One region of the Arthrobacter sp. NA-172 genome, then DNA from elsewhere that is predicted to be linked to it. Evidence: riboswitches for the same ligand, from Rfam matches in the RefSeq annotation. Region 1 holds a riboswitch; each other region holds the start of a gene.
The links. A riboswitch is a leader RNA that binds a small molecule or an ion and turns the genes downstream of it on or off. The one in region 1 is predicted to bind thiamine pyrophosphate.
Positions count from the first base shown of each region.

Region 1 (5,774 bases):
TAGGGCCCCCAGCTGTATTAGAGGAACTCGGCCCGGCCCTCCATGGCCGAGGACGCCAGCGCGTGTTCCCGGCGCGGGATACGGCCAGCCTGCTTCGCCAGCCTACCGGCGATGACAGCGTGTTTGAAGGCCTCACCCATCTGCACCGGGTTCTGGGCACGGGTCACCGCGGTAGCCAGGAGCACGGCGTCGCAGCCAAGCTCCATGGCCAGGGCGGCGTCGGACGCGGTGCCGATTCCGGCGTCGAGCACTACCGGAACAGAGGCGCGGGACACGATCAGTTCAATGTTGTGTGGATTCAGGATGCCCAGGCCGGTGCCGATAGGCGCGCCCAGAGGCATCACCGCCGCGGCTCCGAGATTCTCCAGACGAAGGGCCAGGACGGGGTCGTCGTTCGTGTAGGCGAAGACCTTGAAGCCGCGGTCCACCAGTTTCTCGGTGGCATCCACCAACTCCACGGCGTCAGGCAGCAGCGTCTGTTCGTCGGCGATGACTTCTAGCTTCACCCAGTCCGTCTCCAGGGCCTCCCGGGCAAGCTCGGCCGTCATGATGGCATCCTTGGCGGTAAAACAGCCGGCGGTGTTGGGCAGGACACGGATGCCGTGGTCCACGAGTAGCTGGAACAAAGAACCTGTTTCCGCGGGCGAGTACCTCCGCATGGCCACAGTGGTGAGTTCGGTGCCTGAAGCCAGCAGGGCTGCCCCCAGGCCGTCCAAGCTAGGCGCTCCACCGGTCCCCATGATGAGGCGCGAGCCGAACTCGACGCCGTCTATCACCAAGGTTTCGGTTCGGGTGCTTGCTGCTTGCGTGCTTGCTGCGGTCATGGTTCAGCCTCCCTGTACGGCGGTGACGATTTCGAGTTCGTCGCCTTCTGCGAGCGCGGTAGCGGCCCATTGGCTGCGCGGCACTACTTCGGAATTGCGTGCGACGGCGACGCCGATCTTGCGTCCGTCAGCCGCTTGGCCGCTGGCGTCAAGAGCGCGCCCAGTGATGTGGCTGACGAGGGTGGTGACAGAGGCTTCGTCGCTGAGCGTGTGGTCTTCGCCGTTCAACTTGATGTTCATTCGTGGTCCTTCGGAAGGGGATGTGAAGTCGCAGCCTGTGGGCCGCTGGTCGGGGCGCCCGCTGCCGAGAGCGGGCGCGAGAAGCGGTCGGGGCGGAATATACTCCAGCGCGGATCGGACGTGCCGTCCATGAGTCCGACGCAGATTTTCGCCGCTGCCGGAGTCAGAAGCACGCCGTGCCGGAAGAATCCGCTGGCCACGATGAGGCCTGAGACGGTCCCTTCGCTTCCTTTCACCCGACCCAGGAGCGGCGCGTTGTCCGGTGTGCCCGGACGGGCACGGGCAGTTGCTTCCAGGAGTTCCAGTTCAGCCACAGCCGGGACCAGTGCCTGGGCATCGCGAAGCAATTGGTAGACGCCGCCGGCCGACACCGGATGGGCAGATCCGCCCGACGCCGACAAGCCGTCCTCACGCTGCGTCGCGCCGATCACCACAGTTCCGTCGTCCCGGGGAACGATGTACACCGGGACTCCGCGCACCATCCCGCGGACGGTGGCTGTGACCAAGGGCTGAAGATGTTCAGGGACGCGCAGCCGCAGTATGTCGCCGTACACGGGGCGCAGCGGGAGGAAGAGGCCATCGGGCAGACCGTTCAAGCGGGCGGCATCCAGTCCGTTGGCAACCACTGTTTCCGTTGCGATCACGTTGGCGCCTGAGTCCAGCTCAACCCCGACAACGCGCCCGTCCTCCCACAGGAGGCCCGCCGCGGTGTCGTGGACCGCAAAGCCGTCCTCGGCCCCGGCAATCCAGCTCGAATCGCCGGGCTGGTGCCCTGCCAGAGCGTCGAGGATCGCGGAAGCAAGTCGGCGAGGATCCACTTGGTGATCGCCCGGGATGTCGAAGGCACAGGAAATCTGCGGGCTCAAGAGCGGCTCACGCTCCCGGGCCTCACGCAATGGCACAGATTCCACCACCAGGCCGTTGGCGAGCTGGACGTCCCGGAGGTCGGCGAGCGCCCGGCGGTCCGCAGCGTCCGCGCCGACGGCGAGGGTCGGCGTCGTACGGTAACCCGTGCTGGGTCCGGTACGTGAGCCGGTCACATTGCGTTGGAAGTCCGGCCAGAGTGCCGACGATTCGAGCATGAGCTCCAGGAGGTCCTCTTCCTGGTAGTGCAGTTCGCTCACAGGTGCCAACATGCCGGCGGCCGCGAAGGTGGCGCCGCTGGCCGGTGCAGGATCGATCAGCACAACGGAGCGGCCGGATCTGCGGGCTTCCCACGCGATGCCGAGGCCGATCACGCCGCCCCCGATCACCGCCACATCTGCGTGTAGAGGCGCGTTATCGGGTTCGCGATGAGTGTTTACTGCGTCCATGGAGTCCTTCCCTACGCCGGTACTAGCCGGATCAGGTCAAGCGGTCGGCGCTGAAGCCCTCTCAGCCGCGCGGCGATTGTGACTGCCGCCGCGGCTCCCGCGGTACCAGCCCAGTTTAGAGGAACTACTCTGTTTCCATGACCCAGCACCATGTCCACACCACCGCCCGCCTGTACCTCTGCACCGACGCCCGCAAGCAACAGGGTGATTTTGAGCAGTTTGTCGATGCCGCATTCGAGGGCGGCGTGGACATCATCCAGCTGCGGGACAAGACCATTGAAGCAGCCGAGGAGCTGGAGCTCCTGGAGGTCCTGCACTCGGTGGCGCACCGCCACGGACGGCTCTGGGCCGTCAACGACCGCGCGGACGTGGCGTCACTTTCCGGCGCTCCGGTATTCCACATCGGCCAGAAGGACCTTCCCCTGCGTTCAGCCCGGAAGCTGCTCCACGACCGCACCGTCATCGGTCTCTCCACCCACACGCCGGAGCAGATTGACGCTGCCATCGCCGCTTCCCCCGGCCGCAGCGGTTTGGACTACTTCTGCGTCGGGCCGGTGTGGGCAACGCCCACCAAGCCGGGGCGCTCCGCCGTCGGACTCGATCTGGTGAAGTACGCCGCGGACGCGGTGAAGAAGGCAGACGGAGAGACGGTTGGCGGTGTTGTTCTTCCTTGGTTTGCGATCGGCGGCGTCGATCTGAGCAACGTCGAGGACGTGGTGCGGGCCGGCGCAAGCCGCATCGTGGTGGTCCGGGCAATCACCGAGGCGGAGGATCCGACGGCGGCAGCACAGGCCCTTCTTGCCGCCCTCGACGCCGCGGCGGCCTAGCGAGACGCCGGGAGATTTTGGCGTTACCCTGACTTTCGTGTCACATCAGCGGATAGCCCCGAATGTCAGTGAAACGTCGAACACGCTCGCTGAAGCTCTCGCTGCGCTTCGAACGGAACTCGAGCTGCCCGCGGGTTATCCCACCGAGGCCTTGCGCGACGCCGAAGCGGCCGTTTCTGGCCACAGCCTGCCAGCGCAGGACCTCACAGACATCCCGTTCATCACGATCGACCCTGCTTCTTCCACCGATCTTGACCAGGCACTATTCATTGAACGCTCCGGGGATGGTTACAGGGTTCTTTACGCCATCTCGGATGTACCGTCCTTTGTAACCCCCGGAGGGGCGCTCGACGCCGAGACCCGCCACCGCGGGCAAACGTACTATGCCCCGGACGGCCGCATACCGCTTCACCCCGAGATCATCAGCGAGCACGCCGGAAGTCTCCTGGCAGGCCAGACCTGCGGCGCGTTCGTGTGGGACTTCGAACTCGATGCCGAAGCGGAGTTCCACACGGTCTCTGTTCGTCGGTCCAGCGTGCGCAGCCGCGCCAAACTCAACTACAAGGGCGTGCAGGCGGAGATCGATTCCGGTACCGCGGGTCCTGTCCTCCAGCTCCTCAAGGAAGTCGGGCTCAAACGGGTGGAGCTCGAACGCCGCCGCGGCGGAGCCAGCCTGAACATGCCTGAGCAGGAAATAGTCCAACTGCCCGACGGCGGCGGGTACAGGATCGTCGCAGCCCCTTCCCTGCCGGTGGAGGACTGGAACGCGCAAATATCGCTCATGACCGGGATGGCCGCGGCACAGCTGATGCTCGACGGCAAAGTGGGAATCCTGCGCACCATGCCTGCACCCGACGAGCGCTCCCTGCGCCATTTCAAGCGCCAAGCCGGTGCCCTCGGCAAGCCGTGGAACGACCGGATCAGCTACGGCGAGTACTTAAGGACGCTTGATGCCAAGGATCCGCGGCAACTGGCGATTCTCCATTCGGCGGGAATGCTGTTCCGGGGTGCCGGCTACACGCCTTTCGACGGCAAGGTACCGGACAGCGTGATGCAGTCAGCAATCGGCGCACCGTACGCCCACACCACAGCGCCGCTGCGCCGGTTGATCGATCGCTTCGTGCTGGTCATCTGCGAGGCCCTGAGCAACGGAGAAGAGATCCCTGGATGGGCACGGGACGCCTTGCCGAGCCTGCCGGAGATCATGGCATTCTCCGATCAGCTTGCCGGCAAAATGGAGCGCCTGGCCCTGGACACGGTGGAAGCAGCGCTTCTGGTGAACCACATCGGCGAGGAATTCGACGCCGTCGTGATCTCAGGATCGAAGCCGGCGAAGAACAACGGCAACGGCAACGGCAATAGCAACGGGAATGGGAACGGCTCCCACGGCCCTTACGGTACTGTCCAGATTGCCGAACCCGCAGTCACTGCCCGTTGCGACGGCGAAATGGAGTCCGGCACGAAGGTCCGCGTAAAACTGCTTGACGCAGACATCGCAACCCGCCAAATCACCTTCGAACTGCTCGCTTAGGCCACTTCGCAGACAGACCCGGTGTGGCGAAGCAGGGCTGATCGGGGGTTTAAGGGCCCCTAACGCTAGACTGTGTAAGTAGTAATGGATGCCCGGTCGTTGATTCAGTTAATTTTTTGACATCAACAAGCCCGCCCCTACGCGATCTTGAGATACACCAGCTGGTCCCCAGTGCCAGTATTTAGATAGCCCGCGATCGGCTTCCACTGGATTTGCTTGCGCGACCATTCGTGCTCCGGCCACCACCGTTGAGCACGCAGCGCAGCCCAAATGAATAAGGAAACTCCACTGTGAGTGAATTGCACACCCATGAAGTTCTGACTGACGGTACCGAAACGATCGAACCCGAGGAAACCATTTCCTCGGACGAAACACCCCATGAGATCGCGGAAAAGTCCTTCGCCGACTACAACGTCCGTGCCGACATTGTTGAATCGCTCGCCGACGCCGGTATCACCCACCCCTTCCCCATCCAGGCCATGACCCTCCCGGTCGCCCTGGGTGGACACGACATCATCGGCCAGGCCAAGACGGGTACCGGAAAGACCCTTGGCTTCGGCATCCCCGCCCTGCAGCGCGTCGTCGGACCGGGCGATGCCGGCCACGACAAGCTCGCTGTCCCGGGTGCACCCCAGGCCCTCGTGATCGTTCCGACCCGCGAACTCGCCGTCCAGGTGGCCAACGACCTGCAGACGGCATCCCGGAAGCGCAACGCGCGCATCGCCACGATCTACGGCGGCCGTGCCTACGAGCCCCAGATCGACGCCCTGCAGAAGGGCGTCGAGGTGGTTGTCGGTACGCCGGGCCGCCTGATCGACCTTTACAAGCAGAAGCACCTGAACCTCAAGAACGTCAAGATGGTCATTCTTGACGAAGCAGACGAGATGCTGGACCTCGGCTTCCTCCCGGATGTCGAGACCCTGATCGCCGGCACTCCCGCCGTCCGCCAGACCTTGCTCTTCTCGGCCACCATGCCCGGCCCCGTCATCGCCATGGCGCGCCGCTACATGACGCAGCCCACCCACATCCGTGCCGCGGA
Region 1 covers NZ_JBINOT010000001.1:1,133,458-1,139,231, forward strand. The annotation lists gene ACF0H6_RS05620 (4a-hydroxytetrahydrobiopterin dehydratase) at 1-1, opposite strand, end outside; gene ACF0H6_RS05625 (thiazole synthase) at 18-824, opposite strand; gene thiS (sulfur carrier protein ThiS) at 828-1,064, opposite strand; gene thiO (glycine oxidase ThiO) at 1,061-2,377, opposite strand; TPP riboswitch at 2,369-2,488, opposite strand; gene thiE (thiamine phosphate synthase) at 2,515-3,204, shown strand; gene ACF0H6_RS05645 (RNB domain-containing ribonuclease) at 3,242-4,735, shown strand; gene ACF0H6_RS05650 (DEAD/DEAH box helicase) at 5,026-5,774, shown strand, end outside.

Region 2 (5,774 bases), 460 kb from region 1:
TTATGTGCCATTTGAAATGCCTGCCTTTAAAATTCTGGGGAATCTGTTGAAAACCTGAACAGCAACCAGTGGTTACTTGATACCGGTGATCTTGATCTTGGTCAGTTCCTGACGGTGACCCTGGCGCTTCTTGTACCCGGTCTTGTTCTTGAACTTCTGGATGACAATCTTCGGACCACGGAGGTCTTCGAGGATCTCAGCCGTAACCTTGACCTTGGCCAGATCCGCAGCGGCGGAGGTGACCTTGTCACCGTCTACCAGGAGCAGTGCGGGCAGCTCAAGGGTGCTGCCGGCTCCACCGGGGACGCGGTTCAGGGTTACGTAGTCTCCAACGGAAACCTTTTCTTGGCGGCCGCCTGCGCGGACAATCGCGTACACCACTTGGGCACTCACTTCTCTCGACGTTTATTACTAAATTTGCGTGCGGAACCCCGATCCGAAAACGGTCCTGGTTCACGCTGTGCCTCAACGCCGTGGACTCCGGTACGGAGTCCATGAGTCGTCCCACGAACAGTTCCAAATGAATGGTTCCTAGGGGCATAACCCAAGTGTTGGCGTAAGCACCGAAGATCTAGATTACGCTAGTTTCGCCCTCGGCTGCAAATGAGGCCAGGTCCGGAGGCTGCCACGTGATGGCTGCCACAGACTGGCTATGCCGCCGTCCGGTACCGTGCCCATATAGCTTACCCTGCTCACCGGGAAAAGTACGGATGGCCACCACGACACGCAGCAGAGTCTCTCGAACCCAGCCTCCGGGCCCCTTTTCGCAACCGAGGCCCCGGTTCAGCCGTGGAGCCGCGGAGCATCGAAGAACGCCGTCTCGTAGCGGCAAGACTGGGAGAACGCCACCATCATCGCGGTGCGCTCCGCAGGTGAAGCCGCCCGCCCAGCCGCATCTGTAATGTTGATCGCCGTGCGTGTGGCCTCGGCGAATTCCCCGTCCGCATAAGTCCGCAGCCAGTCCGAGTAAGCATGTCCTGCCGGGGATCCCGCCTGCACGAAGCCTTGGTGGAGCCGCTGGCCCACCTCGGCGTACAACCAGTAGCACGGCAGCACCGCAGCCAGCAGCACGGCGTAGCTGCCCGACGCCGATGCAGCCAACAGGTGGTCCACGTAGGCCTTGGTAACGGGGCCAAGTTCTCCGTTTGCCTGGCGTCCGCTGAGCCAGTTCCGATGGAGTTCGGACTCGACTTCAAGGCACATTCGTGCGCCGCGGGCCCAGAACAGCTGTTCGTCTTCGCTGGGCGCAAGGGCGCTTGCCCTGGCCAGGACGCGCGAATACCCGTTGAGATAGAGGGCATCCTGTGCCAAGTAGTAGGTGAACTGCTCCTCGCTGAGTTCACCGGACTGGAGGTCCTGGATGAATTCCAAGCCGTAGATGGCCTCGAGCTCCTTCTGTGCACCGTCCCACATCCGGGCTGCAAAATCCCCCGGTTGAAGGGCTTGCTGAAGCTCGTGGAAGTGGTGGATCGGCCCGTTACCCTTCCCCACTTCCAGCGTGCCGGACTGGGCGAGCGCTTCCTGAAGCCAGGGCTTGACCAGACGAAGGGCGGATTCCCAGTCGCCAAGCCGCGCCTTGGCCGTTGCAATCGCTGATGACAGGGAACACCCCGTGCCGTGGCTGTTGCGGGTTTCCACCCGGTCACCGGCAAATTCCACCACGTCCTGGCTCAGGAGTCCGACCGTATTGACCAAGGCATCGGGGCAGCCGGCTCCCTGCAGATGGCCGCCCTTCACCAGCACGGTGTTTCCGCAGGCGGCAGCAAGACGCTTGCCTTGTTCCAACGCCGCGGCCCAGTCCGTTGCCTCTGATTCGCCGAGCAGCATGGCCAGTTCCGGAAGATTTGGAGTGACCAGGTCAGCGAGGGGCAGCAGTGCCCGTAGCGCGGCTTCAGCGGATTCAGCAAGGAGCCGATCACCACTGGTGGCAATCATCACTGGGTCCAGGACCACGACGGCGGGGCGCACCTCCTCCAGCCAGCGGCGGACTTCGTCGATGACCGCGACGTCCCCGAGCATGCCGATCTTGACGGCGTCCACCGTGATGTCATCGCTAATGGCCCTGAGTTGCTGACGCAGGAACTCCACGGGGGGCACATGAACTGCGGTGACACCCTGCGTGTTCTGTGCCGTGAGCGCCGTGATCACGGCCATTCCATAGCCGCCGTTGGCCGCAATGCTCTTGAGGTCAGCCTGTATCCCGGCGCCGCCTGAGGGATCGGAACCGGCAATGCTGAGGACCCTGGGAAGTGGCCGATGAGTGGCATTGAGGGGGTAGACAGCCGAATGCACTGAATCAGTCATACGAGACATCCCTTCGCCGGTGCTAACCGGACAGGTTCAACGGGTCTGGTCTCAGCCGGCTTGGTGCGCGGCACCCCGTGTCAGTCCCTCAGCTTAACCCGGATCACAACTCGCCCGGCAATAATGACCGGCGAAATAGCCGCCGGAATAGTCCGCGTCAAAGTCCAGTGAACCGGCCGGGAACGCCGAAGCCCCGGCCGCCTCCACAAGTGTGGAAGCAGCCGGGGCTCCTGACATGAACTGATTCTAGAGTTCGGACTTCGGCACGCCGACACCGAGGATGATCGGTTCAGCCGCGGCAGCCGATTTAGCCGGAACCGACGCAGGCGCCTTGGCCTCGTGGGCGGACCCACCGGACACGGCCGTGACAACCTCGTGGTGCTCCACATCGGTGGCGTTGGCGGCACCCTGCGCCCGGCTGGCACTACGGTTCCGGCGGCCCCTGCGTCCACGCGAGGCCTGCTCTGGGGATTCCCCCACCGATGCGGTGGCAGAGTCCCTGGTAGGCGCTAGCGTCGCCGTCGTTCCGGTACTAGTCGTGCCGGTACTAGTCGTTTCGGTGTCAGACGCCTCGCCGAGGCCTGCAAACGCCTGTGCCAACAGATCCAAGCTCATGGCGGGCGAGCCGCTCACCGGCTCTTCTTCGTGGTGGACGAAAGGCAACGCCACTTCCTCGCCACCAAATCGCAACACCGGCTTCGAGCGCTGCTCGCCACTTGCCGGAGCCTGAACGGGAACTGTCCCGGCTACGGCAGCCTCGGCTGCAGCGGCCTCTGCCAGGGTTTCCGCGGCGTGGTGCAACTCGTCGTCGTGCAGGTGCGCAGCGTGGGCCGCCGCCGCGATGGTGGCCAGCGCAGCGCGGGTGGCAGCCTGACGGTTGGGATCCGAAGACTCATTGTGGACCGGCGCCGGAGGGGTCACCGGGAGCTTCCTGGGTCCCCTGGCCTGTGCCCCTGCCCCGGCGGCGCTTGCGCTGCTCCGGGCGGACGGCCGGCTGTGACTCCGTGCGCGGGTGATGGTGTTCAGCGGCCACCACGTTGGCCCGGCGGTGTTCCACCGGCTCGTCGTGGGTGACGATTCCGCGTCCTGCGCAGGTTTCGCACTGCTCGCCGAAGACCTCGAGCAGGCCGGTGCCCATGCGCTTGCGGGTCATCTGGACCAAACCAAGCGAAGTCACTTCGGCAACCTGGTGCTTGGTACGATCACGGCCGAGGCACTCGACCATGCGTCGCAGAACGAGGTCGCGGTTGGATTCCAGGACCATGTCGATAAAGTCGATGACGATGATTCCGCCGATGTCGCGCAAGCGCAGCTGACGGACTACTTCTTCGGCAGCTTCGAGGTTGTTCTTGGTGACGGTTTCCTCGAGGTTGCCACCGCTGCCGGTGAACTTGCCGGTGTTGACGTCAACAACCGTCATGGCCTCAGTGCGGTCGATCACGAGTGAACCACCGGAAGGCAGGAAGACCTTGCGCTCCAATGCCTTGTGGATCTGTTCGTCCACGCGCCAGGCCGAGAAGATGTCCTGGTCCGAGGTCCACTTTTCGAGGCGACCCACCAGGTCCGGCGCCACATACGTGACGTAGGCCTCAATGGTGTCCCAAGCTTCATCGCCCGAGACGATCAGCTTGGAGAAGTCCTCGTTGAAGACGTCGCGGACAACCTTGATGGTGAGGTCCGGTTCGCCGTAGAGCAGTTCCGGGGCGAGGATCTTCGTGGAAGTGGACTGGCTTTCAATACCTTCCCACTGTGCACGCAGGCGGTTGATATCGTGCGTCAGTTCTTCTTCGGAAGCACCCTCAGCCGCTGTGCGGACAATAACGCCAGCGTTCTCCGGGAGGCGATCCTTGAGGATCCGCTTCAGGCGGTTGCGCTCGACGTCGGGCAGCTTGCGGGAGATGCCGGTCATCGAACCGCCGGGAACGTACACGAGGTAACGTCCTGGGAGCGAAATCTGGCTGGTCAGGCGAGCACCCTTGTGGCCGACGGGGTCCTTGGTGACCTGCACCAGCACGGAATCGCCCGACTTCAGGGCATTTTCGATGCGACGCGGCTTGCCTTCAAGGGTGACGGCATCCCAGTTGACTTCGCCGGCGTACAGCACTGCGTTGCGGCCGCGTCCGATATCGACGAACGCAGCTTCCATGGACGGCAGCACGTTCTGGACCTTGCCCAGATAGACATTGCCGATCAGGGAATCCTGCTGCGTCTTGGACACGAAGTGCTCCGCGAGCACGCCGTCTTCCAGGACACCGATCTGGATCCTGTCGTCGCGCTGGCGAACGATCATCTGACGGTCCACAGACTCACGGCGTGCCAGGAATTCGGCTTCGGTGATGACCTGGCGACGGCGACCGGTTTCCCGGGACTCGCGGCGTCGCTGCTTCTTCGCTTCAAGGCGCGTCGAGCCCTTGACGCTGGTTACGCGGTCCGAGCTGCTGGTGGACTCGACGTGTGCGCGGGGAGCGCGGACACGGGTCACCGTGTTGGGGGGATCATCGTCTCCGCCGCCCGTCAATTCCAGGTCCTGGTCGCCACGGCGGCGTCGCCGGCGACGACGTGAGGTGACGAATTCCTCGAGGGCTTCCTCTTGGCCTGCTTCTGCCTCGTCCTCGGACTCGGCAGACGATTCTTCTCCCGCGGCTTCATCGCGCTCGTTCCCCCGGCGTCCACGACGCCCACGGCTGCGACGCCGACGGCGGCTGCCGGCTTCGTCCAGTTCGTTGTCCTCGGAAACCTCTTCAGCGTCAGCCTGCGGTTCCTCTTCGACGACGGGCGGCCTGACAACTGCGCTCAGGTCCGGTGCCTGGAAGATCATGGACGTGACGGACGAAGGTTCCAGGAACAGCGAAGCGATCGGGCTTGCGGCTTCCGCCTCGGCGGCCGGCTCGACAGCTTCCGTCTCGACGGCGGGCTCCCCGGGCGCAATCTCCGCAGCCGGCGGCTCCTCGGCCGCACCTTCGGCAGGCGGTGTTTCAACCGGGGCTTCCTCGGCGACGGGCTCGGCGCTCTTTACTTTCGTCGTACGACGGCGGCGGACCGGCTTTTCAGGGGCCGCTTCGGTCTCCGCCACAACTTCAGGCTCGACGACGGCGGCAGCCTCAGCTACCGCGCCACCCTCCGTCGAGGCTTCTCCATCGAAACCTGGCAACGGCTCGGGAGTTTCGACCTTCTTGCGGGCCCTGCCACGCCGGACAGGAGCCTTGGCATCTGTTTCAGCAACAGGCTCGGCTTCTGCAACAGGCTCGGCGGCCGCCGCGACAGCTCCGGCGTCGGGCGTTTCTTCTGCTGCGACCGGCTTCGGGGCCGCCTTGCGGCGGGTGCGCGTGACCTTCTTGGGCGCTTCAGCGGTGTCAGCGGACGCCGCATCTTCGGTGGCGACTACAACTTGCTCGTTATCCATATGTGGCAACACTCCTGCCCTTGCGCAACCGCCACATCCGGTGCCCAGAGGGGCAATATTGTCAAAA
Region 2 covers NZ_JBINOT010000001.1:669,820-675,593, forward strand. The annotation lists gene rpmA (50S ribosomal protein L27) at 1-11, opposite strand, end outside; gene rplU (50S ribosomal protein L21) at 73-381, opposite strand; gene thiD (bifunctional hydroxymethylpyrimidine kinase/phosphomethylpyrimidine kinase) at 784-2,304, opposite strand; TPP riboswitch at 2,296-2,392, opposite strand; gene ACF0H6_RS03390 (hypothetical protein) at 2,398-2,541, opposite strand; gene ACF0H6_RS03395 (hypothetical protein) at 2,551-3,225, opposite strand; gene ACF0H6_RS03400 (Rne/Rng family ribonuclease) at 3,197-5,707, opposite strand.
Region 2: linked by a shared signal. The riboswitch ahead of thiD (bifunctional hydroxymethylpyrimidine kinase/phosphomethylpyrimidine kinase) and the one ahead of thiO (glycine oxidase ThiO) in region 1 are both predicted to bind thiamine pyrophosphate.

Region 3 (5,774 bases), 900 kb from region 1:
CGCAGGCTCGAACCGCATCTCGGTTCCGCCCAGCACGGAGCTGAACTCCCTGTCGTGAGTCACCGAAACCACGGAAGTACCGGCGTCGAGCAATTCGGACAAGAATGACGCCAGCTCGGCCCACGTGTTGGCATCCTGTCCGAAGGTCGGTTCGTCCAGCACCAGCACGCGCGGATGCGCGGCAAGCACGGTGGCCACGGACAGCCGTCGCTTCTCGCCGCCGGAGAGCGTGTACGGATTGGCGTCCACCAAATGGCTCAGGCGCAGCCGTTCCAGCAACTCGTCCACACGCTCCTCGCCGTGGCCGAGGTGCTTGGGGCCGAACATGAGCTCGTCCAGCACCCGGCCCGTCACGAATTGGTGCTCCGGCTCCTGGAAGACGGTCCCGATACGCGAGATCAGCTGTTCGGCCTTCCAAGTGAAGGGATCGACGCCGACGCCCGCGTGAAGTCCGACGGCGGCAGTCACCGAGCCGGAGACCGGCGCCAACAGTCCGGCAAGGGTCAGGGCGAACGTGGATTTTCCGGCGCCATTGGGACCCGTGATCGTCAGTGCCTGCCCCGCAAGCACTTCGGCGTCGAGTCCGGTTTGCACGGGGATAGGGGGGACCGTTTTGAGCCCGCGACGGCGCGCCCGTTCGCGGGAGACTGCCAGATCCTGGGTGGCGAGCAGCAGCTCTCCCCCGACTGCCGATCCGACTGCCGATCCGTCCGCCGCCCGGGAACGTGGCCGGGTGGCGGGCACATAGGCGGGAACCCACACGCCTGCAGCAGTGAGCATGTCCCTTGCTTGCGTCAGTACGGTCTCCGGATCGCCGTCCAGGAGCACAGCGGGCGTCGAGCCACCCTCGGCGGAACTGCCCGGCTGCAGGACCACGATCCGGTCCACGAGGTCTTTCCATACCGAGACCCGGTGCTCAACTACAACGAGCGTGGCTCCGGTTTTGTCCAAGCAGCGTCCCACGGCGTCGCGGACCTCCAGCACCCCGGCGGGGTCCAGGTTGGCGGTGGGCTCATCCAGGAGGACCAAGCCCGGCCGCATCGCCAGGATGCCGGCAAGCGCGAGGCGTTGCTTCTGCCCGCCGGACAGGGCCGACGTCGGGTGGTCGAGCGCGAAGCCGCCGCCTGCGCTGGTCCTCAGCCCGACGTCGTCGAGCGCTTCGTGGACCCTCGTCCAGATCTCCTCCCGCGGCACGCAAAGATTCTCGGCGCCGAAGGCGACATCATCGCCCAGCCGCGAGAGCACCACCTGGGTCTCGGGGTCCTGCTGCATGAGTCCCGCACGGCCCCGTCGGGAACGAGGCGAAGCGCCGTCCACCAGCAAACTGCCGGTCTCGTCGGCGTCGTCCCCCTCCTCGCCCAACACCCCCGCGAGGGCATGCAAAAGTGTCGACTTGCCCGCGCCCGATGGGCCGAGCAGCAACACCCGTTCACCGGGACGGATGTCCAACTCCAAGCCTTGGATGGCCTGTGTAGTGCGGCCGGCATGCCGCCAGCCCCATCCTTGGGCCGTGACAGCGGCCGGCCGCACGCCGGCATGGGAACTGGGCATTAGGAGAAGACGGGCTCCGAAGCGGCCTTACGGGACGCGAACGAGCCCAACACACCGGTTTTGGCGAGGCCGCGGGTGGCGATCCACGCCAGCGCGCCGGCAATGACGGCACCGGAAATCGTGCAGAACACAATGTAGGCCAGCTTGTCACCGGCTTCCCAGGCGATGTTCCAGCCCCACGGCAGGAAGGAATCGTTGAGCCCGCAGAACAGACCTGCACCGGCCCCGGCCAGCAGGGACACCGGCAGGTTGAACTTCTTGTACATGAATGCGAGGAAGATGAGTTCCGCGCCGAGTCCCTGGAGCAGTCCGGACATCAGCACCGTGGTGCCGTACTGGTTACCCATGATGAGCTCGCTGACGGCGGCAACGGTTTCGCAGAAAATCGCGGCACCGGGCTTGCGGACAATGAGCATGCCCAGAACAGCCGGGATCATCCAGCCGCCGGCGATCAGGCCGCCGAGAGGCGGGTAGGTAGCGGTCGCGGGCGTGACGACCAATGCCATCTGGTCCCAAGCCCAGAAGATCACGCCGCCGGCGATGGCGACCAGAGCCGCCACCACGATGTCCACCACGCGCCAGTTGTAACCGGGCTTGGTGAGGGCCGCCTTTGCAGAAATACCAGTCATTTTGTCCTCCTGAGGAACAGGAGGGGAAAGTGTTTCCGGTTTTCCTTCGAGCGGCTTGCGCCTCCGGTTCCGGACACTATGAGAACTCGACTCCCTTGCGCCGGTACTAGCCGGATCAGGTTCGAGGGTCTGCGGCTGTCCGCACTCTCAGCGCCCGTCCTCCGTGCCGCATTGCTGCAAGCCCGACGGCGGCGCTCCCCTGTCGTTATCAATCCACCCTTTTGGGCGTGGTTCAGTTTACACCTTGGCGGGGTTGCGGGCGCTTTGTTTGCGCGCGCTGAGCGGTCACAAAGGACGGAGAGCGACACATTCTGCTGGATCATTCGCCGTCCGAGCGCGAGCCGGCCTGAGGTGGCGCGGGCAAGTGGCGAAACTGGGAGAATGATCAAGCAGAATCGAACGCGCGGCATCCCCAGCTCCGCGGGCGGGCAGCAAGCGGGCGGCAGGCGGGCAAAGGAGCGGTCTTGACAGGCATTGGCGAAGCGAACACCACGGTGGCCGAACCTAGGCTCGCGGCGAGCGTGATCCTGATCCGCGATGCCGCACATCCCCCGGATCCTGTAGATCCCGCAGATCCAGCGGCTCTGGCAGGACCAGCACATCCCGCGGCTCTGGCAGGACCAGCACATCCCGCGGCTCTGGCAGGACCAGCACATCCCGCGGATCTGGCAGGACCAGCACATCCCGCAGGACCAGCACATCCCGCGGGCCGCGGGCTGGAGGTGTTCGTGCAGCATCGAGTGTCCACCATGGATTTTGCCGCGGGCATGGTGGTCTTCCCCGGCGGACGCGTGGACCAAGCGGACAGCGCCGGCTGGGACTTCACGGACGACATCGTCGAGCAGCATGCCGCCGCGTGGCACCGGAGCAGTATTGCCGCCGAGCCCTCGTTAGCCCGGCACAACGCCGGCCGGGTGCTCGCGGCCGCGCAACGCGAGGTGTTCGAAGAGGCCGGGCTGAAGCTCGACGCAGCCACCCTCCGCCCGTGGGCCAACTGGGTCACCCCGGAGGACCAGCCCAAGCGCTTCGACACATACTTCTACGTTGCCTGCCCGGCTTCGGGTGCAGAGCCACAGCACCAGACAACGGAAGCGTCGTCGTCTCAGTGGATGCCGGTCCGCGGAATCCTTGACGCCGAGGCCGCAGGGACTCTCAAGCTCATGCCGCCCACCCTGGCGCTGCTGGACGAACTTCTGACTCTCGGCGCGGTGGAGGCGGTCCTGGCCGAAAGGCGCGACATCGTTCCGGTGCGCCCGAAGCCCGGAGCCCTGGAGGAGTTCTTCCGGCTCAGGCGCCAACCCCCATCCGTGGCTCCCTAAAGGCCCCGTTGGGCGCTGAAACGGCCGGTGGGTTGCAATCGATAAAGTCGGGTTAGGCTGGGGTCGGTCCTGTTTCCTCCCGCAAGGAGTCCCGCAATGAACCTCGTCTTCAAACTGCTCGGTGCCGGTGTAGGCATCGGCGCTGGCATTGTCGGTAGCAAGATCGTCAACGCAGTGTGGGAAAAGACCACGGGCAACAAGCCTCCCAAGGGCCACGACGATATGGAAGCAAGCCTGCGTTCGGCCCTGACTTTTGCCTTGATTTCATCGACTGTCAGCGCCGTCATCCAGGTCCTCGCTGGCCGCAGCACTCAGCGCGCGATCTCGCGCTTCAACAAGACCCCGGAAGTCGTCTAGCGCGGCTCGCCGCCACCCCCGGCGGGGGCTCCGTTCCGGAAGTCGTCTAGCGCGGCTCGCCGCCACCCCCGGCGGGGGCTCCGTTCCGGAAGTCGTCTAGCGCGGCTCGCCGCCACCCCCGGCGGGGGGCGACGCGGGGCGGGCCTCTTCAGCCTTCTCGGCGGCCCGCTCACCGGCCGCCCGCAGCACCACAGCCTCGAGTTCGTCCGCGCTGAGAAATTCGGGGTGGAGGTGCTTGGTCCTGTATCCCGCGCGGCCCACCATGTGGGCCGACACAGGCACGGTCAGCAGCTGGAAAATCCACGCGACCAAGAGAACGGGCCACACCCACCACTCGCGCATCTGCAGCCCGATAGCCGCCAAGACAAGGAACAGCCCCAGCACTTGCGGCTTGGTAGCGGCATGCATGCGGCTCATCAGGTCCGGGAAGCGCAACAGGCCGATTGCCGCGCCCAATGACATCAGCGCGCCAACAATCAGCAATACGGCGGTAACGGCATCGATCACGGCGTCGGCTCCGGTGGCATTAGGAGTCATTGACTTGCCCTCTCCGATCGGCCACGAAGCGGGCAACCGTCACGGAACCGATAAAGCCGATGAGCGCCAGCGCGACCAGCAACACGAGGTTGTTCAAGTGCCTGTTGACGGCCATGTCGATGGCCAGCGCGGCGCTCAGGATCGCAAGCAGCACATCCGAGGCCAGCACTCTGTCCAGCAATGACGGTCCGACGGCGATCCTATAGATCGCTCCGGCCGCCGCGAGGCTGAGAATCACCGCCGTAACAATCAGCACGATGTCTTTCACGAGCCAGCTCCCCTCGTTGCAGGCCAGCCTTCGGCCTGGAGCGCATCCATTTCCTCGCGTGTACCCATAATCCGGATCAGCCCGGCCTCAGTGTCCTGGACTTCCCGGCGAAGTTTGGCGAGGTCGGTCTCGTTGCGGACGTTGAGCCCGTGAATGTAGAGCGTAGACGTGGAGCGGTCTACTTCCACCACCAGGGACCCCGGAATCAGCGAAATCACGTGGCCTGTAGCGGTCACCATGAGGTCGGAACGGCTCCGCAATGGAACGGCGACGACGGCGTTTGTCACCGCTGGCCCGCGGAAGATCGCCAGGTACATGACCTGGATACTCGCGGCCACCACCTTGCCCAGGAACACCACCACAAAAGGAATGGCGCGCAACACATTGAAGCGTCCGCTGAGCTCCACGGGAGGCAGGTAAAAGACCCTTGCCACCACCACCGCGATCAACGCACCGAACACGAGATTGCCCGGGCTGAAGTCCCGCCAAAGCGCGCCCCAGACCACCACCAGCCAGACCAGCAGGGGCAGCTCGGTGCGGAAGGAAATCCGTTTGCGGCTCACTTGCCACCTCCCTGCACCAGCGCCGGCGCTCCGCCTAGTGGCGCAGCGATCCCCGGAACCGCGGCCTTGTCGCCCAGCACGGAGCGGATATATGCAGTACGGTCCAACATCTGTTCCGCGGAGTTCCCGGCCAACTGGAACAGCGGACCGGCAAAGACTGTCAACGCTACGCCAAAGACCACCAACGCGGCGGTTGGCCCCACCATGGTGCGCGGAAGCAGACCGACCCCTACGGTGTCCTTCAGGACCGGGTCCGGGTACTCCGCGTCCTCGGGTTTCCGCCAGAATGCGCGGTTCCAGACGCGGGCAATCGCCAGCAACGTCAAAAGGCTGGTGATCACGCCACCCACCACCAGGGTGATGGCCAGGGGCGTCCCCAGCGCGACACCTGCCTGCAGCAGCCCTAGCTTCCCCAGGAACCCCGAGAAGGGCGGAATCCCAGCGAGGTTCATGGCCGGAATGAAGAACAGGAGCGCAAGGAGCGGAGAGAGCTTGGCGAGTCCACCCAGCCTGTCCATGGACGAGCTGCCACCACGGCGCTCGATCAGGC
Region 3 covers NZ_JBINOT010000001.1:2,037,167-2,042,940, forward strand. The annotation lists gene ACF0H6_RS10100 (ABC transporter ATP-binding protein) at 1-1,551, opposite strand, end outside; gene ACF0H6_RS10105 (ECF transporter S component) at 1,551-2,180, opposite strand; TPP riboswitch at 2,255-2,391, opposite strand; gene ACF0H6_RS10110 (NUDIX hydrolase) at 2,645-3,499, shown strand; gene ACF0H6_RS10115 (DUF4235 domain-containing protein) at 3,596-3,856, shown strand; gene mnhG (monovalent cation/H(+) antiporter subunit G) at 3,953-4,393, opposite strand; gene ACF0H6_RS10125 (monovalent cation/H+ antiporter complex subunit F) at 4,383-4,661, opposite strand; gene ACF0H6_RS10130 (Na+/H+ antiporter subunit E) at 4,658-5,224, opposite strand; gene ACF0H6_RS10135 (Na+/H+ antiporter subunit D) at 5,221-5,774, opposite strand, start outside.
Region 3: linked by a shared signal. The riboswitch ahead of ACF0H6_RS10105 (ECF transporter S component) and the one ahead of thiO (glycine oxidase ThiO) in region 1 are both predicted to bind thiamine pyrophosphate.

Region 4 (5,774 bases), 360 kb from region 1:
GCCCGCTGATAGTAGTCGCTCATGAGCTTCATGTCCCCCACTTTGAGCATCACCGTGCCCATGGTGAGTTCGGCAGGAAGGAGATCCTGGCTGGATGTGGTGGTCATGTGAAACTCCCGATTCTTGTGGCGCCGCCCTTCGGCAACCTCTATATATCTAAATTACTTGAAGCTTCAATTTATTCCTAATGACCGCCGCCTGAAATGCGTCCCCTGAGCACGTGGCGCTCAGGTTTCAGGACAACCTCAAGGGACACGCGCGGATCCTTCGCGTAAACCACGACGTCGGCACTGGCGCCTTCTGTGATGGCACCGGCACCCAGCCACTCGCGGGCAGACCAGCAAGCGGCATCGAGGGCAGCGGCCGCCGGCAGGCCCGCCTGGTGCAGTTCCAGGATTTCCTGACCGATGCGGCCGTGCTTGATGACGCTGCCCGCGTCGGTCCCGGCGAATACCTGCACCCCGGCGTCGAACGCCTCGCGGACCCGCTCATACCGGCGTTCCCACAGCGAGGTCATGTGGGTGGCGTAGCGCGGGAATTTCGCCTCGGCCTGCCTCGCGATGTCCGGGAAGGTCCCGATGTTGATGAGCGTGGGGACGATCGGCACTCCTTGCTCCAGGAGTCGCGGAATATGGTGCGGCAGCAGGCCGGTGGCGTGCTCGATGCAGTCGATGCCGGCGTCGAGCATGTCATCGATGGTTTCTTCGGCGAAGCAATGAGCCGTCACCCGGGCTCCCTCGTCATGCGCGGCCGCGACGGCATCCTTGACGAAAGCTGCCGGAAAAGACGGACCGAGGTCCCCGGCCAGGCGGTCAATCCAGTCACCAACGATCTTGACCCAACCGTCTCCGGCGCGGGCCTGCTTGCGCACGGCTTCCACCAGCCCCTCGGGTTCAACCTCCTCGGCCAACCCACGGATATATCGCCCTTTCCTCGCGATGTGACGGCCCGCCCGGATGATCCGGGGCATGTCCGGCCGCCGTTGGAGCCAGCGCGTATCACTTGCGGAACCGGCGTCGCGGATCAGGAGGGTCCCGGCGTCGCGGTCTGCCGTTGCCTGCAGACGCGCAGTCTCGTCGTCGACCGCTCCGCCTACCCCTAATCCCACATGGCAGTGCGCGTCCACGAGTCCGGGCAGCACCCATCCGTCCAGCACAACGTTCGGCGGGGCGACGGGCCGGACAAACGTCAACCGTCCGTCGACGGACCACAGGCCACGCTGCTCTTCTTCCGGCCCGATGAGCACGGCACCGCTGAACTCGATGATTTCTGGCATGCATCCAGCCTAGACTTCGGCCACGTTACGGGCTCGGTCACATCTGACTGGAACACTTCGGGCTGTGATAGCTTCGTCTACGACCACACGGGGGCCCTTGCAAGGGCTGAGATCGGGCTGACGCGGCCTGCGACCGTTGAACCTGTCCGGGTAATGCCGGCGAAGGAAGTGAGCAGTCCCTTGAGCACCAAAGAAGCACAGCAAAGCCCTACCCAAAACGAAGCGGTCCCCAACGTGACCCAGTCCCTCAAGTCGCATTCCCTCGCGTTCATGGAAGACGCCGGGACGGGAATCAGGGTGCCGGTCACTGAAATCGCCTTGGAACCATCGCCCAACGGCGAGGCAAATGCGCCCTTCCGGGTGTACCGGACCGCCGGGCCCGGCAGCGATCCAGTCAGGGGCCTCGAACCATTCCGTGGCGAGTGGATCGAATCCCGTGGCGACACCGAAGTGTACGGCGGCCGCGAACGGAACCTGCTCGACGACGGCAAGTCCGCCGTACGCCGTGGCGCCGCCTCCGCAGAGTGGAAGGGCGCACAACCGGTGCCCCGCCGCGCCGTCGTCGGCAAGACAGTCACCCAGATGCACTACGCCAAGCAGGGCATGGTGACCCCCGAAATGCAGTTCGTTGCGCTCCGCGAAAACTGTGATGTTGAACTGGTCCGCAGTGAAGTCGCCGCCGGCCGGGCCATCATTCCCAACAACATCAACCACCCGGAGTCCGAGCCGATGATCATCGGCAAGGCGTTACCTGGTGAAGATCAACGCCAACATCGGCAACTCCGCCGTGACCAGTTCCATCGCTGAGGAAGTCGACAAGCTGCAGTGGGCAACGCAGTGGGGCGCGGACACCGTCATGGACCTCTCCACGGGCGACGACATCCACACGACGCGCGAGTGGATCATCCGCAACTCCCCCGTGCCGATCGGTACCGTGCCCATCTACCAGGCCCTCGAGAAGGTCAACGGCGAGGCCAACAAGCTCACGTGGGAAATCTTCCGCGATACCGTCATTGAACAGTGCGAGCAAGGCGTGGACTACATGACCATCCACGCGGGGGTGTTGCTGCGGTACGTACCGCTGACGGCGAACCGCGTGACCGGCATCGTGTCCCGCGGGGGCTCCATCATGGCTGGATGGTGCCTTGCTCATCATGAGGAGAACTTCCTCTACACGCATTTCGATGAGCTCTGCGAGATCTTCGCCAAGTACGACGTCGCGTTCTCGCTTGGCGACGGACTACGGCCAGGCGCGACGGCGGACGCCAACGACGCTGCCCAGTTCGCCGAACTCGACACGCTGGCTGAGCTCACTCAGCGGGCCTGGGAGTTTGACGTCCAGGTCATGGTCGAAGGTCCGGGCCACATTCCTTTCCACCTGGTACGGGAGAACGTGGAACGCCAGCAGGAACTCTGCAAGGGCGCCCCGTTCTACACGCTGGGCCCCTTGGTCACCGATGTGGCCCTTGGTTACGACCACATCACTTCGGCCATCGGCGCAACGGAGATTGCCCGCTATGGAACCGCGATGCTCTGCTACGTGACCCCCAAGGAGCACTTGGGTTTGCCGAACAAGGACGACGTCAAGACCGGTGTGATCACGTACAAGATCGCGGCCCACGCTGCCGACCTCGCCAAGGGTCACCCCGGAGCACATGAACGTGACGACGCGTTGTCCAAGGCCCGCTTCGAATTCCGCTGGCGTGACCAGTTCGCGCTGTCACTGGATCCGGTGACCGCAGAGTCCTTCCATGATGAGACGCTTCCGGCAGAACCCGCCAAGACCGCGCATTTCTGCTCGATGTGCGGGCCGAAATTCTGCTCCATGCGTATCAGCCAGGACATCCGTGACGAGTACGGTTCGGCGGATTCCCAAGCAGCTATCGCAGAAATGTACAGCGGCATGCGTGAGAAGAGCGAGGAATTCCTGGCTTCCGGCGGCAAGGTGTACCTTCCGGAGCTGGAGGTTCCCGCAGGCAAATCAGCAGCGAAATCAGGAAGCCTGAGCTGATCAGGAAGCTTGGACTGATCCGGCGCGGCTGACATCCGCAATGAAGGAGCGGATCATCCGGTCTCCTTCAACTGAGTCATGAGGCCGGTGTCCTCCTGCCGCGACGCGGTGGAGGGCACCGGTGTCCTGCAAATAGGCCGCGATTTCTTCGTAGAGGGGTTCCCAGCCGCCGGTCAGGACAAGCGTTGGAACGCCCGGCACAAAGTGGAGGGGCGCTTCCCACGGCGGAGCCTGCAACCGCAGCCGCCGAGCGGTGCGCCGGGCCTCAGGGGTAGTGAGGACTGCCGCCTCCGAGGAAAACGCCCGGCGGACGAATTCACGCTGGTAATCCTCGTCGCTGAGCTCGTGCCGGACCTGGAACAGTGGCTCCATCAGCGCCCGGTAGGCGGCGGTGGCCGGAAGTTCCGCAGTCAAGGAAAGGCAGCCGGGTTCCACGAGCACAAGGGAGCGGACCAGATCCGGCCTCTGCACGGCAGCCAACATGGCGGAAATCGCACCTTGGGAGTGCGCCACAATGTGGCCGCCAGGGGCTGCGCCGCGAGCTGTTGGATCCGCATGCGCACCGAGACACTCCAGCACGATGTCCACGTCGGCGGCGACATTGGAATCCAAGGGCTCGGCCTGCGCGTCAAAACCGTGGCGTTTCAGGAAGAGCGCGTCATAGTTCAACGCCATGCCATGTTGCTTCGGCCAGGCGGCAGCGCCGAATGTGCCTGCTCCATGGACGAACACAACGCGCTGTTTTTGCATCCCCCAAGCCTATGGCACCCGGCTGACATCCCAACTAACTGCCAGTCAGTTGGGTGGAACGTCTACTTGCCGAGGAACTTGTCGAAGCCCTTGGGCAGGTTCAGCTGCGAGGGATCGAAGTCGCCGCCGGGCTGACCGAAGGCCGCACCCGTCGAGACAGAGTTCGCCCGCTTTTTCTCGGCGTCGCGCAGTTCCTGGGCAGCCTTGGCCGGGTTGCCGGAACGGGCCTTCTTCTTCGGCGCATTCTTTGCGGCCTTGCGGGCAGCCCCGCCGAGGCCGGGCATACCCGGCATCCCGGGCATCCCGCCGCCCTGCGCCAGCTTCTTCATCATCTTCTGGGCCTGCGCGAAGCGCTCCAGGAGGCCGTTGACCTCGGAGACGTGGACGCCCGAGCCACGGGCGATGCGGGCCCGGCGGGAACCGTTGATGATCTTCGGTGCCACGCGCTCGTGCGGGGTCATGGAGCGGACAATCGCCTCAACCCGGTCGATCTCGCGCTCGTCGAACTGCTCCAGCTGCTGACGGATGTTCTGCGCACCCGGCATCATCATCAGCATTTTCTTCATGGAGCCCATGTTGCGGATCTGCTGCATCTGGGCGAGGAAGTCGTCCAGGGTGAAGTCTTCCTGGTCGGCGAACTTCTTCGCCATCCGGGCAGCTTCGTCCTTGTCCCAGTTCTTCTCAGCCTGCTCGATCAGCGTCAGGACGTCACCCATGTCAAGGATGCGCGAAGCCATACGGTCCGGGTGGAACAGCTCGAAGTCGTCGAGGCCTTCGCCCGTGGACGCGAACATGACCGGCTTTCCGGTGACGGACGCGACCGAAAGGGCCGCGCCGCCGCGGGCATCGCCGTCGAGCTTCGAGAGCACGACGCCGGTGAAGTTGACGCCCTCGTCGAACGCAACCGCCGTGTTCACGGCGTCCTGGCCGATCATGGAGTCGATCACAAACAGTACTTCGTTCGGGATGATCGCCTGGCGGATGCGGCGTGCCCTGGTCCATCATTTCGGCGTCGACGCCGAGGCGGCCCGCGGTGTCCACGATCACGACGTCGTGCAGCTTCTGGCGCGCTTCATCGACGCCGCCACGTGCGACGGCGATCGGATCGCCCGTGGGGACGTCCATGTCCGAGGTGGTGCCGGGATGCGGCGCGTAGACGGGGACGCCGGCGCGTTCACCGACGATCTGGAGCTGCGTCACCGCGTTGGGACGCTGAAGGTCGGCTGCAACGAGTACGGGGCTATGGCCCTGGGCTTTGAGCCACTTCGCCAGCTTGCCGGCGAGGGTGGTCTTACCGGCACCCTGCAAGCCGGCGAGCATGATGACGGTCGGGCCGGTCTTCGCGAGGCGGATGCGTCGGGTCTCACCGCCGAGGATCTCCACGAGTTCCTCGTTGACGATCTTGACGATCTGCTGGCTGGGGTTCAGGGCTGCGGAGACTTCAGCGCCCAGGGCACGCTCGCGGATACGCCCGGTGAACTCGCGGACTACGGAAACGGCAACGTCCGCGTCCAAAAGGGCGCGGCGGATCTCCCGGACGGTGGCGTCGACGTCGGCCTCGGTAAGGCGGCCCTTGCCACGGAGATTCTTGAAGGTTGCTGTCAACCGGTCAGAGAGTGAATTGAACACGCGCCGCGCACTTCTTTCAATGGTCTACGAATGGTGGCCATTCCGGCACACCAACAACTTGACGATTCATGCCCCCAACAAATCTGACTCAACTTGGGGACTCGACTA
Region 4 covers NZ_JBINOT010000001.1:769,201-774,974, forward strand. The annotation lists gene ACF0H6_RS03905 (VOC family protein) at 1-107, opposite strand, end outside; gene ACF0H6_RS03910 (amidohydrolase family protein) at 185-1,276, opposite strand; TPP riboswitch at 1,354-1,461, shown strand; partial or broken gene thiC (phosphomethylpyrimidine synthase ThiC) at 1,457-3,287, shown strand; gene ACF0H6_RS03920 (alpha/beta hydrolase) at 3,288-4,037, opposite strand; partial or broken gene ffh (signal recognition particle protein) at 4,100-5,666, opposite strand.
Region 4: linked by a shared signal. The riboswitch ahead of thiC (phosphomethylpyrimidine synthase ThiC) and the one ahead of thiO (glycine oxidase ThiO) in region 1 are both predicted to bind thiamine pyrophosphate.